3 regions of the Caenimonas terrae genome follow, and region 3 is predicted to be linked to each of the others. Evidence: predicted binding sites of a transcription regulator. Region 3 holds the regulator's gene; each other region holds the start of a gene.
The links. The regulator LexA, encoded in region 3, represses DNA repair genes until DNA is damaged. The targets are predictions, from matches to a motif close to ACTGTATNNNNATACAGT.
Positions count from the first base shown of each region.

Region 1: a site for LexA is predicted at 2,847-2,864, ahead of ACFPOE_RS09735 (DNA topoisomerase IV subunit B). Genes of this name have one in related genera too.
Region 2: a site for LexA is predicted at 1,592-1,609, ahead of recA (recombinase RecA). Genes of this name have one in related genera too.

Region 1 is NZ_JBHSMF010000006.1:605,303-609,931, reverse strand. Features, by position in the region: gene dapA (4-hydroxy-tetrahydrodipicolinate synthase) at 1-1, opposite strand, end outside; gene ACFPOE_RS09755 (class I SAM-dependent methyltransferase) at 37-591, opposite strand; gene ACFPOE_RS09750 (SDR family oxidoreductase) at 588-1,400, opposite strand; gene ACFPOE_RS09745 (hypothetical protein) at 1,406-1,531, opposite strand; gene ACFPOE_RS09740 (MFS transporter) at 1,539-2,765, opposite strand; gene ACFPOE_RS09735 (DNA topoisomerase IV subunit B) at 2,900-4,629, shown strand, end outside.
Region 2 is NZ_JBHSMF010000002.1:799,022-803,650, reverse strand. Features, by position in the region: gene recX (recombination regulator RecX) at 2-457, opposite strand; gene recA (recombinase RecA) at 477-1,532, opposite strand; gene ACFPOE_RS03950 (MarR family winged helix-turn-helix transcriptional regulator) at 1,675-2,157, shown strand; gene ACFPOE_RS03945 (response regulator) at 2,209-2,883, shown strand; gene ACFPOE_RS03940 (sensor histidine kinase) at 2,963-4,414, shown strand; gene ACFPOE_RS03935 (glutathione S-transferase family protein) at 4,411-4,629, opposite strand, start outside.
Region 3 is NZ_JBHSMF010000010.1:90,160-94,788, forward strand. Features, by position in the region: gene ACFPOE_RS19620 (DUF1993 domain-containing protein) at 1-130, shown strand, start outside; gene ACFPOE_RS19625 (hypothetical protein) at 137-475, opposite strand; gene lexA (transcriptional repressor LexA) at 591-1,265, opposite strand; gene ACFPOE_RS19635 (asparaginase) at 1,370-2,335, shown strand; gene adk (adenylate kinase) at 2,301-2,957, opposite strand; gene kdsB (3-deoxy-manno-octulosonate cytidylyltransferase) at 3,091-3,840, opposite strand; gene ACFPOE_RS19650 (Trm112 family protein) at 3,848-4,054, opposite strand; gene lpxK (tetraacyldisaccharide 4'-kinase) at 4,035-4,629, opposite strand, start outside.

The sequences.
Region 1 (4,629 bases), on a different contig from region 3:
TGTCGGGATTTGTCGGGAAACACGCATTTTAGGGCCTCAGGCGGATGGCAATCGGTAGCGCGGCACGGGCTCATCCGGCAGCGCACGCACCGCCGCGATCCGCTGGACGAAGCGCTCGGGCTGCCCGATGAACCCGTCCTCGTATCCCACCACCCGCAGGCCCGGGCAAACCCGCAGCAACTCGCCGGGCTGCAGCAGGAAATCGGGCCGCGAGGGCTTGCCGACTGACTCGTTGCCGGCGGCAAAAGTTTCGTAAAGCAGCACGCCGCCCGGCGCGACGCTGTCCACGATGGCGGGAAGCAGCGGCCGCCAGAGGTAGTTGGTGACGACCACGCCGGCGAAGCGGCGGCCGGGCAGGGGCCAGGGACCGTTCTCGATGTCGGCCAGCAGCGCCTCGCCCAGGCCCGCGACCTCGGCGATCGCTTGCGGCGAACGGTCCACGCCGGTCACCGGATGGCCGCGCGCGGCGAAGAAGCGCAGGTGGCGGCCGTGGCCGCAGGCCAGGTCCAGCACCGGGCCGCCGGCGGGAACCAGGTGGGCCCAACGCTGCACCCAGGACGACGGGCTTTCCGTTCCGTGCGGCGTGCTCATGTCGGGCGGACGTCGTCCTTGAGCGCCGCCAGCGCCATGTCCTCGACCCGGCCCGGCGCCACCAGCTTGACGAAACGCCCGAGCTTGCCTCTGGCGGTCATGACCACCTCGCGCCGGCGGCCGGCCATGCCCTTGAGGATCAGCCGCGCGCATTCCTGCACGCTCATCGCGTCGTCTTCCTTCAGGCCGCTGGAGCCGGCGGCGACGCCCCTGGCGTTCAGGCCGCGGTGGCGGATCTGGGTGGCGACCACGCCGGGGTACGCGGTGGTGACGCTCACCCCCGAACTCTTGAGTTCGGTGCGCAGCGCTTCGAAGAATCCGGTCATGGCGAACTTGGTGGCGCTGTACGCGGTGCGCCCCGGCACCCCGACCAGGCCGGCCAGCGAGGAGACGGCGACGATCCGGCCCCTGGACGCCTTGAGCGAATGCAGGGCCGCATGGGTGCACCACACGCTGCCCCACAGGTTCACCTTCATCAGGTCTTCGTACCAGTGCAGGTCGGCCGGCTTGACGTCGGCGAACAGGGCTTGCGCCGACACGCCGGCGTTGTTGATCAGCGCGTCGATCTTGCGGAAGCGCGACACCGCCAGGTCCACCAGCGAGCGGCACTGCTGCTCGTCGCGCACGTCCATGCTCACCACCAGCGTCTGCGCGCCCAGCGCCTGGCACTCGGCGGCGACCGCGTCGAGCTTGTCCTGGCTGCGCGCGGCCAGCACCAGCGCCGCGTTCTTGCCGCGCGCCGCCGCGAGCTGGCGCGCCATTTCGGCGCCGATGCCGTCGGAGGCGCCGGTGATGATGGTGACGTTCATTGCACTTAGTGGAAGCAGGACCAGATCTGGTCGGCCAGTGTGACCATGATCTGCGGCCGCGTATACAGGGCAAACACCGCAAGCAGGGCGGCGACGGCGCCGGCATAGGCCAGCAGCTTGCGGGCCGTCATGCGCACTTCATGCCCCCTGCGGCAGCGGGGCGCGCGCGATCGGCGCCTCGCGCACCGGCAGGTTCACCAGCGCCGCGAACACGCCCAGTGCGATCGCGATGTACCAGACGATGTCGTAGCTGCCGGTGCGGTCGTACAGCAGGCCGCCCAGCCAGACGCCCATGAAGGAGCCGATCTGGTGGCTGAAGAACACGAAGCCGCTGAGCATCGACAGGTGGGAGACGCCGAAGATGCCGGCCACCGAGGCGTTGGTCACCGGCACCGTGGACAGCCACAGCAGGCCCATCACCGCGCTGAACAGGTAGACCGACAGCGGCGACAGCGGCAGCGCCAGGAAGAGGGCGATCGCCACCGAGCGCGCGATGTAGATGAAGGCCAGGATCTTGCGCTTGGCCAGCTTCTGGCCGAGCACGCCGGCGATGTAGGTGCCGAACACGTTGAACAGGCCGATCAGCGCCAGCGCGTAGCTGGCCACCTGCGGCGACAGGCCCTTGTCCCGGAGGTAGCTGGGCATGTGCACGCCGATGAACACCACCTGGAAGCCGCAGACGAAGTAACCGGCCATCAGCAGCTGGAAGCTGGGGTATTTCAATGCTTCGCGCAGCGCCTGCATGATGGTCTGCTCGCGCCTGGGCGCAGCGGCGCCGGCGAAGCCCGGTTCGCGCAGGCCGAAGGCCAGCGGCGCGACCAGCAGCACCGCCAGGCTGAGCGCCAGCAGCGCCTGCTGCCAGCCCAGGTTGGCGATCAGCAGACCCTCCACCGGCACCATCAGGAACTGCCCGAACGAGCCGGCGGCGGCCGCCACGCCCATCGCCCAGGACCGTCTTGCCGGGTCGATCTGGCGGCCGATGATCCCGTAGACCACGGCGTAGGTCGTTCCGGCCTGGGCCGCGCCGATCAGGATGCCGGCCGTCAGCGTGAAGGTGAAGACGGTGGGCGCCAGCGCCATGCCGGCCAGGCCGGCCGCATACAGGAGCGCGCCGCCAACGATCACCCGGAAGGCGCCGAAGCGGTCCGCCACCATGCCGGCGAAGATGCCGAAGCAGCCCCACGCCAGGTTCTGGATGGCGATGGCGAAAGCGAAGTTCTCGCGGGTCCAGCCCTGGGCCTGGGTGATCGGCTGCAGCCACAGGCCGAAGCCGTGGCGGATGCCCATCGACAGGGTGACGATGGCGGCGCCGCAGGCGAGCACCTGCAGCATGGACAGGCGGGGGGAGGCAGGCGCGTTCGGCATCCCGCGACTTTAGCGAATGGCCGTGGCCCGGTCCCTTGAAAGTTTTTGCGGCCGCTGATGACCGCAGTGCATGAATGGCCGGCTGTACGTTCATCCAGTCATTTCCGGATGCCGGGTCTACAATCCGCCGCAACATGGCAGTCAAACCACCCAGCGACTATTCAGAAGGCTCGATCCGCGTCCTCAAGGGCCTGGAGCCGGTCAAGCAGCGGCCGGGCATGTACACGCGCACCGACAACCCGCTGCACGTGATCCAGGAAGTACTGGACAACGCGGCCGACGAGGCGCTGGCCGGCCACGGCAAGCGGATCAAGGTGATCCTGCATCCGGACGGCTCGGTCAGCATCGAGGACGACGGCCGCGGCATCCCGTTCGGCATGCACCCCGAGGAGAACGCGCCGGTGCTGGAGCTGGTCTTCACCCGGCTGCACGCCGGCGGCAAGTTCGACAAGGGCAAGGGCGGCGCCTACAGCTTCTCCGGCGGCCTGCACGGCGTCGGCGTCTCCGTCACCAACGCGCTGGCCAAGCGGCTGGAGGTGACGACCCACCGCGAAGGCATGGTCGCCCGGCTGGTGTTCGAGGCCGGCGACGTCGCCGAACAGCTGCAGCTGCGCAAGATGGCCGAGGGCGACCGCCGCCAGGGCACCACGGTGCGGGTGTGGATCGACCCCAAGTACTTCGAGACTGCGCAGTTGCCGATGGCGGAACTGGCCCACCTGCTGCGCAGCAAGGCGGTGCTGATGCCCGGCGTCACGGTCTCCCTGGTCAACGAGAAGACCAAGGAGACCCAGAGCTGGCAGTACAAGGGCGGCCTGCGCGACTACCTGATGCAGACGCTCAATGCCGATCCGGTGATCCCGCTGTTCGAGGGCGAGGGCTTCGCCGACAGCAACGAGAACTTCGCCGAGGGCGAGGGCGCGCAGTGGTGCGTCGCCTTCACCGAGGACGGCCAGCCGGTGCGCGAGAGCTACGTCAACCTGATCCCCACCAGCGCCGGTGGCACCCACGAGAGCGGCCTGCGCGACGGCCTCTTCACCGCGGTCAAGAGCTTCATCGAGCTGCACTCGCTGCTGCCCAAGGGCGTCAAGCTGCTGCCGGAGGACGTGTTCGCCCGCGCTTCCTATGTGCTGTCCGCCAAGGTGCTGGACCCGCAGTTCCAGGGGCAGATCAAGGAGCGCCTGAACTCGCGCGACGCCGTGCGGCTGGTCTCCAGCTTCGTGCGTCCCGCGCTTGAACTGTGGCTGAACCAGCACGTGGAATACGGCCGCAAGCTCGCCGAGCTGGCGATCCGCGCGGCGCAGGTGCGGCAGAAGGCCGGCCAGAAGGTGGAAAAGCGCAAGGGCTCGGGCGTCGCCGTGCTGCCCGGCAAGCTCACCGATTGCGAGAGCAAGGACATCAGCCACAACGAGGTGTTCCTGGTAGAGGGCGATTCGGCCGGCGGCTCGGCCAAGATGGGCCGCGACAAGGAATCGCAGGCCGTGCTGCCGCTGCGCGGCAAGGTGCTCAATACCTGGGAGGTGGAGCGCGACCGCCTGTTCGCCAACACCGAGATCCACGACATCGCGGTGGCCATCGGCGTCGATCCGCACGGCCCCAACGACACGCCGGACATGAGCGGCCTGCGCTACGGCAAGGTCTGCATCCTGTCGGACGCCGACGTCGACGGCTCGCACATCCAGGTGCTGCTGCTGACACTGTTCTTCCGCCACTTCCCCAAGCTGATCGAGACCGGCCACCTGTACGTGGCGCGGCCGCCGCTGTTCCGCGTCGATGCGCCGGCCCGCGGCAAGAAGCCGGCCTCCAAGAGCTATGCGCTGGACGAAGGCGAGCTGACGGCCATCCTGGACAAGCTGCGCAAGGAAGG
Region 2 (4,629 bases), on a different contig from region 3:
GTCATTGCCGCGGGGAGCGGCTCAGCACCTTGCCGATCACTTCCCCGTCGAAGCCCCGCGCCGCCAGGAAGCGCGCCTGCTTGCCGCGCTCCGCCGCATCGGACGGTGGCGCGTCGAACTTGCGGCGCCACACCTCGCGCGCCCGTTCCAGCTCGCCCGCCTTGAGCCCCGCCAGGGCGGCCTGCACCTTCTCGCTGTCCAGGCCCTTGGACTGCAGCTCCTGGCGGATCCGCAGCGCGCCGAGCTTGCCGGCGCGGCGGTGGACGACGGAATCGACCACCCGCTGCTCGTTGATGAAATCCTTGGCCTGCAATTCGTCGAGGACGCGGGCCAGCTGGCCCGGCTCCTCTTCATGCGGGGCGAGCTTTCTTTCCAGCTCGGCCCTTGAGTGCTCGCGGCCGCTCAGCAGCCGCAGGGCCCGGCCCTTCAGGGACAGTGTCGGCCGGGGCAATGGCATCGCGGGCTCGCCGATTGAGTCAGGCTTCCTCGACGTCTGCCGGCAGCAGCGGGATCTCCAGCGATTCGCGCACCTTGTTCTCGATCTCGCGCGCCAGCGCCGGGTTCTCGCGCAGGAATTCGCGGGCGTTGTCGCGGCCCTGGCCGATCTTCTCGCCGTTGTACGCATACCAGGCGCCCGACTTTTCCAGCACGCGGGCGTTGACGCCCATGTCGATGATCTCGCCGTGGCGGCTGATGCCCTCGCCGAACAGGATGTCGAATTCCGCCGTCTTGAACGGGGGCGCCACCTTGTTCTTCACCACCTTGACCTTGGTCTCGTTGCCGATCGCCTCTTCGCCCTTCTTGATGGTGCCGGTGCGGCGGATGTCCAGGCGCACCGACGCGTAGAACTTCAGCGCGTTGCCGCCGGTGGTCGTTTCCGGGCTGCCGAACATCACGCCGATCTTCATGCGGATCTGGTTGATGAAGATGACCATGCAGTTGGTCTTCTTGATCGAGGCGGTCAGCTTGCGCAGGGCCTGGCTCATGAGGCGGGCCTGCAGGCCGGGCAGCGAATCGCCCATTTCGCCTTCGATTTCGGCCTTGGGCGTGAGCGCGGCGACCGAGTCCACCACGATCAGGTCCACCGCGCCGGAACGCACCAGGCTGTCGACGATTTCCAGCGCCTGCTCGCCGGTGTCAGGCTGGCTGATCAGCAGGTCCGACAGGTTGACGCCCAGCTTCTGCGCGTATTGCACGTCCAGCGCGTGTTCGGCATCGACGAAGGCGCAGGTGCCGGCCTGGCGCTGCATCTCGGCGATGACCTGCAGCGTGAGCGTGGTCTTGCCCGACGATTCCGGGCCGTAGATCTCGATCACCCGGCCGCGCGGCAGGCCGCCGACGCCCAGCGCGATGTCCAGTCCGAGCGAGCCGGTGGAGACCACCTGGATGTCCTCGAGCTTCTCGCCCTCGCCCAGCCGCATGATCGTGCCCTTGCCGAACTGCTTGTCGATCTGCGCCAGTGCGGCCGCCAGGGCCTTGGCCTTGTCGCTGTCCGGGGCGCCGATCCGCGTTCCTTTGACTTGTGCATCCATGGGTTTCTCCTTGTGAATCAATGACTTGGGTTGATCGATCCAGTTGTTTTTATTCACAGGCTGGATGCTTGACCAGTAATGTAACGCGTCAGCTTGCGGAAGGTAAACCCGTTTTTTCGTCAGTTTGCCTTACCATCTTCCGATGATGCTGGAAGCGCTTTCCGAAACCCGCCGCCCGGTCCACCTGGGGCGCCTGCTGGGGCACGCGATGCGGCGCTTCGACGAACGTGTGCTGCACCTGATGGCCCACAACGTCGACGTGCCGCTGGCCCTGTCCAACCTGGCCGCGCGCGGCCAGGTCAGCGCGGCGCACATCCACATCACCCGCCATCTCGCGATCGACGGCGCGCGCCTGACCGACCTGGCCCGAAGCGCCGGCATGAGCAAGCAGGCGATGGGCGACCTGGTCGACCAGTGCGAAGCCTGGGGGCTGGTGCTGCGGGAAAAGGACAGCCGCGATGCCCGGGCCCGCCTGGTCCGCTTCACCGACAGCGGGCTGGCCTGGCTGCAGGCATTCAAGGAAGCGGTGGCCCAGGCGGAAGCGGAGTTCCGCGCCGAAGTCGGCGACGAGATCGCCGCCGTGGTCGCGCTGGGCCTGGAGGCTTACGCCGGCGGCAGCGCCTAGAATTTAAGCAGCGACCGGAGCCGGAGGCCGCGCCACAACGGGAGACAGGCCATGCGGATACTGATTGCCGAAGACGACCAGGTGCTGGCAGACGGCCTGCTGCGGACGCTGCGGGCATCGGGTGCGGCAGTGGACCACGTGGCCAGCGGCAGCGAGGCCGACGCCGCGCTGATGACCAACAACGAGTTCGACCTGCTGATCCTCGATCTGGGGCTGCCGAAGATGCACGGGCTCGAGGTGCTGCGCAAGCTGCGCGGCCGGGGCTCGTCGATGCCGGTGCTGATCCTGACCGCGGCCGACAGCGTCGAGGAGCGCGTCAAGGGCCTGGACTATGGCGCCGACGATTACATGGCCAAGCCCTTCAGCCTGCAGGAGCTGGAGGCGCGCGTGCGCGCGCTGACCCGCCGCGGCATGGGGGGCACCAGCAGCACGATCAAGCACGGCCCGCTGGTGTACGACCAGGCCGGCCGGGTGGCGACCATCGACGGCAAGATGGTGGAACTCTCCGCCCGCGAGCTCGGGCTGCTGGAAGTGCTGCTGCAGCGCGCCGGCCGGCTGGTGAGCAAGGACCAGCTGGTCGAGCGCCTGTGCGAATGGGGCGAGGAAGTGAGCAACAACGCGATCGAGGTCTACATCCACCGGCTGCGCAAGAAGATCGAGAAGGGCCCGATCCGCATCGCCACCGTCCGCGGCCTGGGCTACTGCCTGGAAAAAATCCCTCAATGAGCCCCCACGCTGGTCACTTCTTGGACTGCGCTGCCCCCCGAGGGGGCGTTCGCGCCGTGGGGCAGCCCGGCGGCGCTCAGTGAAGATCTTCCAGCGCGAACAGCGCTCGCTGTTCGGCGAGATCCTCGACTGGATGCTCACGCCGCTGCTGCTGCTGTGGCCCGTGAGCCTGGCGCTGACCTGGCTGGTGGCGCAAAGCATCGCCGGCAAGCCGTTCGACCGCGCGCTGGAATACAACGTGCAGGCCCTCGCGCAGCTGGTGACGGTGCAGAACCAGCGCGTGGTGTTCAACCTGCCGCAGCCGGCCCGCGAGCTGCTGCGCGCCGACGACTCGGACCTCGTCTACTACCAGGTGCTCGGCGCCAGGGGCGAGGTGCTCAGCGGCGACAAGGACCTGCCGGCCCCGCGCGAGGAAGACCGGCCGCTGGCCGGCGAAGTGCGCCTGCGCGACGACGAAATGCGCGGCCTGGACGTGCGCATTGCCTACACCTGGGTCAAGCTCGACCTGCCGGACTCGCAGCCCGCGCTGGTGCAGGTGGCCGAGACGCGCGAGAAGCGCTCGGTGCTCGCCACCGAGATCATCAAGGGCGTGATGCTGCCGCAGTTCGTGATCCTGCCGCTGGCGGTGCTGCTGGTCTGGCTGGCGCTGGTGCGCGGCATCAAGCCGCTGTCCCAGCTGGAAGAGCGGATCCGCCAGCGCAAGCCCGACGACCTCAGCCCGCTCGACGACAAGGCCGTGCCGCTGGAAGTGGCCCCGCTGGTGTCCTCGATCAACGACCTGCTGACCCGGCTGAAGGATTCGATCGCCACCCAGAAGCGGTTCCTGGCCGATGCCGCGCACCAGCTCAAGACGCCGCTGGCGGGGCTGCGGATGCAGGCCGATCTGGCGCAGCGCGAGGGCTCCAACGCCGAGGAACTGAAGCAGTCGCTCAAGCAGATCGGCCGCTCCAGCGTGCGCGCCACGCACACCGTCAACCAGCTGCTGGCGCTGGCGCGGGCCGAAAGCAGCGGCCAGCACACCATCGCGCGGCAGCCCTGCGACCTGGCGCAGCTGACGATGGAGGCGGTGCAGGACTCATTGCCCCGCACGATGGACAAGCGCTTCGACCTGGGCTATGACGGCGCCCGCCCCGGCGCGCCCGGCGTCACCCTGCCGGGCAACCCGACGCTGCTCAAGGAAATGATCCGCAACCTGCTGGACAACGCGATCAGCTACACGCCCTCCAGCGCCGACCATCCGGGCGTCATCACGGCGCGCGTGCTGGCCGATCCCTTCGGCCATGTGCTGGTGCTGCAGGTGGAGGATTCGGGCCCGGGCATCCCCGCGGCGGAGCGCGAGCTGGTGTTCCAGCCGTTCTACCGGGCGCTGGGCACCAACGTCGACGGTTCGGGGCTGGGCCTGCCGATCGTGCTGGAGATCGCGCGCCAGCACGACGCCAGCGTCACGCTGGAAGATGCCCATCCGGGCCAGGTTCCGCCCGGCACGCGGGTGACGGTGCGCTTCGTGGTCGGCGAGCCGAAGCCCGCCTAGGCAGGCTTGAACAGGTTCAGCTGCAGGCGCTCACGCTCGATCGCGCGCGCCACCGGCGGCAGCGCGGCGATCCGCTGCACGAAGGCCCATGTGGCCGCAAACGCGGTCGGGTCGATGCCGGCGATGCCGCCCCAGCGCGCCAGCGTCAGCGCGTAGGCGTCGAGCGGGCCGAAGTTGTCGCCTGCCAGGTAGGGCTTGCCCTGCGCCTGGGCCCT
Region 3 (4,629 bases):
GGGCGAGGCCTACCTGCTGAACGTCGCCCTGCCCAATCTGTTTTTCCACGTCACCACGGCCTATGCCATCCTGCGGCACAACGGCGTCGAGCTGGGCAAGGGCGACTACCTGACCGGCGGCCGCAGCTAAGCCCGGTTAACGGACGCGGCCCGCCTCCTGCGCTGCCAGCCTGTCCAGTTCGGCGCAGACGTCGGCCATCCGTCCGGAGATGACCATCCGGCCGGCGGCGGCCGACGCATGGGCGCCGTCTTCCACCCGCACCACGCGCAGCGGCCGGCGTGCCGGCAGCACGTTGCGCACCGCAGGACGCCAGGTGGGACGGGCCCGGCCCGGGCCCTTGCCGCAGGCGGCGGCCGGCGCCGCAACCATGCGGCCGACCCGCTGCGGCGGCCGGGCCGGTGCGCTGGCCAGCCAGCCGGCAAGCTGCTGCAGCGGCGCGAACAGCCCGCTGAACGTCATCAAGGTGATTCCCATTGCATGCTCCTGTGAAAGGTCAGACACAGGCAGGATTGCGATTGCGAGGCCGGCCGCAGGGTGATGGCGCCTTGCGCCATACGCCCGCCACCTGCGGCGGCCCGGAAAGGCGCAGCTACATCAGCATGGTGTTGCGGATCAGGCCGACCGCCAGGCCCTCGATCTCGAAGGGCTCGCCGGGTTCCACGACGATGGTTTGGTAGTCGGGGTTCTCGGCGTGCAGCTCGATCAGGTGCTTGTTGCGGCGGAAGCGCTTGACGGTGACGTCGTCGCCCAGGCGGGCCACGATGATCTGGCCGTTCTTGGCCTCCTTGGTGGCCTGCACCGCCAGCAGGTCGCCATCCATGATGCCGGCATCCCGCATCGACATGCCGCGCACCTTGAGCAGGTAATCAGGCCGGCGCTGGAACAGCGTGTTTTCCACGTAGTAGGTCTGGTCCACATGCTCCTGCGCCAGGATCGGCGAGCCGGCGGCCACCCGGCCGATCAGCGGCAGGGCCAGCTGGGCCAGGCTTTGCAGCGGCAGCGAGAACTGCTTGGTGCGCGACTCGTGGATGGTGCGCAGCGTCTCGCTGTTCAGACGGATGCCGCGGGAGGTGCCGCTGACCAGCTCGATCACGCCCTTGCGGGCGAGGGCCTGCAGGTGTTCCTCGGCGGCGTTGGCGGACTTGAATCCCAGCTCCGCCGCGATCTCGGCGCGCGTGGGCGGGGCGCCGGTGCGTGCAATCGCGCTCTGGATCAGGTCCAGAATCTGCTGCTGGCGGGCGGTGAGCTTGGGCGTTTCGAGCATGGGGCGACTCCTGGTGGATGCACTGGAGGAGAGAGGGAAGAAGAGGCACTCACTGTCTTAATATCCAGTAGCTGTATTTTTAACCAGTTTGGAGAAGTTTGCAAGTGAATCGGCCAAAAATTGTGGTACTCGGCACCGGCGGCACGCTCGCCGGCAGCTCGCACTCGCGCAGCGACAACGTCGGCTACACGGCCGCAACGCTTTCCATCTCGCAGCTGCTGGGCGAAATCGACGCGCTGCGCGACCTGCCGCTGGTCACCGAGCAGGTGGCGCAGATCGACAGCAAGGACATGGACGCTGCGGTGTGGACGCGACTGGCCCAGCGCTGCGCGCACTGGCTGGCGCAGGACGATATCCAGGGCATCGTCGTTACGCACGGCACCGATACGCTGGAGGAAACGGCGTCCCTGCTGCAGGCGCTGCTGGCACCGGTCAAGCCGGTGGTGCTGACCTGCGCGATGCGGCCGGCCACGGCGCTGGCGCCCGACGGGCCGCAGAACATCGTGGACGCGATCGCCGTGGCTCGCTGGCCCGGCGCGCGCGGCGTGGTGGCGGTCTGCGCCGGAGCCATCCACGGCCCGCTGGATGTCAGAAAGACGCACACCTACCGGCTCGATGCCTTCAGCTCCGGCGATGCCGGGCCGCTGGGCTATGTGGAGGAAGGCGGCGTGCGGCTGCTGCGAAGCTGGCCGCAACCGGACGCGTCATCGCATTCCGCGATGGCGGCGCTGGCCGATGGCGGCGACTGGCCGTGGGTGGAAATCGTCAGCAGCCATGGCGGCGCCGATGGCCGGGCGGTGCAGGCGCTGGTGGCGGCGGGTGTCAGGGGGCTGGTGGTTGCCGGCACCGGCAACGGGACCATCCACCACCTGCTGGAAGCCGCGCTGCGCAAGGCGCAGCAGCAGGGGGTGCGGGTGGTGCGCTCGACCCGCTGCGCGCAAGGCGTGGTGCTGGGGCATGCCGACGGATCGTTCGAGTCGGCCGGCGGTCTGTCGCCGGTGAAGGCGCGCCTCGCGCTGCAGCTGGAGCTGCTGGCTACTGCGACAGCGCCGCCAGCGCGCGCTGGGTGATTTCCTCGACGCTGCCGGTCCCGCTGATGCGGTGGTACTTGGGCGCGCTGGCCGGTTCGGCCCGCGCCCATGCCGAGTAGTAGTCCACCAGCGGGCGGGTCTGCTGGGCATAGACCTCGAGCCGCTTCTTGACGGTCTCTTCCTTGTCGTCCTCGCGCTGGATCAACGCTTCGCCGGTGACATCGTCGCGGCCCTCGACCTTGGGCGGATTGAACTTGACGTGGTAGGTTCGGCCCGAGGCGGTGTGCGAGCGGCGCCCGCTCATGCGCTCCACGATCGCCTCGAACGGCACGTCGATTTCCAGCACGTGATCGAGCTTGACGCCGGCCGCCTTCATCGCGTCGGCCTGCGGAATGGTGCGCGGGAAACCGTCGAACAGGAAGCCGTTGGCGCAATCGGGCTGCGCGATGCGCTCCTTGACCAGCCCGATGATGATGTCGTCGCCCACCAGCGCGCCCGAGTCCATGACCTTCTTGGCGGCCACGCCCAGCGGCGTGCCGGCCTTGACCGCGGCGCGCAGCATGTCGCCGGTGGAGATCTGCGGGATGCCGTACTTCTGGCAGATGAAGGTCGCTTGCGTGCCTTTGCCAGCGCCGGGCGCGCCCAACAGAATCAGTCTCATGGATGTCCTCGGATGGTTGGATCTGGCAGCTTGTGGCGCGGGGGCCGCGCGCCCCGCGCCGCTGCGCTCGTTGCTGCAAAGGATAGCATGCAGGCTTGCCCCGACCTGACGTGGTGGAAGCGGGCGGCGAGCGTTAAAACAGCTTGCGCACGCGCTCCAGGTCGGCCGGCGTGTCGACGCCCGGCCCCGGCGCCTCGGCGCTCACGTGGACCGCGATCCGGTGCCCGTGCCAGAGCGCACGCAGCTGCTCCAGCGCCTCGCAGTCTTCCAGGGGCGCCGGCGGCAGGGACGGGAACTGCTGCAGGAAGCCGACCCGGTAGCCGTAGATGCCGACATGGCGCAGCGGTGCCGGCTGCGGCAGCCGGGAGACGCCGGCGGAAAAGCCGTCGCGCCACCACGGGATCGGCGCGCGGCTGAAGTAGAGCGCCAGGCCCGAGGCGTCGAGCACGGCCTTGACCACGTTGGGATTGAGGAACTCGTCGAGCTCCGTGATGGCGTGGGCGGCGGTGCTCATGCTGGCATCGGGACGCTGCTGCAGCAACGACGCCACCGCATCGATCAGCGCCGCCGAGATCAGCGGCTCGTCGCCCTGGACGTTGACCACGATGGCGTCGGGTGTCAATCCCAGCAGCCGGCTGGCCTCGGCCAGGCGGTCGCTGCCGGAAGGATGGTCGGTGCGCGTCAACACGGCTTCCACGCCGTGGGCGCGGCAGGCATCGACGATGCTGGCGCTGTCGGCCGCGACTACCACCCGTGTCGCCTGCGACTGCAGCGCGCGTTGCGCGACCCGCACCACCATCGGTTTGCCGGCCAGGTCGGCCAGCGGCTTGTCGGGCAGGCGGGTGGAGGCCAGCCGCGCCGGGATCAGGACCGTGTAGCCCATGGCCGCATCAGACCAGCGGCGTTCGCGCGGGCAGTTGCTCGAGTTCCTCGTCGCTCAGCACGCGGGCCTGGTCTTCCAGCAGGATCGGGATGCCGTCGCGCACCGGATAGGCCAGCCTGGCGCTGCGCGACAGCAGCTCCTGGCGCTCGCGGTCGTAGTCGAGGTGGCCCTTGGTGACGGGGCAGACCAGCAGCTCAAGCAGTTTCGGATCCATGGACCGATGATAGCTTTGCATCCAGCAGGCGGTCGAATGGCGGCCAGAACGCGGGATCGATCCGCACCACCAGCGGCACCGCCCACGCGTCGGGCCGGCTGCGCCACAGCTTGACCGCGTCCTTCTCGGTGCAAACGATGATCATGGCCGGATCCAGCGGCAGCGGCGCGCCGCTGAAATCGTAGTGGTCGGGCAGCGCGAAGGTGCACTCCAGGTCCAGTCCCTGCGCTCGCAGCATGCCGAAGAAGGCCGGCGGATTGGCGATGCCGGCCACCGCCAGCAGCGGCTTGCCGCGCAAGGCGGACAGGTCCGTGCGCTCGGCCCTGCCATTGCAGACCACCGGAGCGAGCTCGCGCTCGACGCTGAAACCCTGGTGGGCGGCGGCGAACTCCGCCGGCGCCAGCATGAAGTCGACCTGGCGCGGCCAGGGTTCGCGCAGCGGGCCGGCCGGCTGCAGCCAGCCGTTGCCCAGGCCGCGGGCGTCGAACACGCACAGCTCGATGTCGCGCTGCAGGGCCAGGTGCTGCAGGCCGTCGTCGCAGACGATCACCTGCACCTCGGGATGAGCCGCCAGC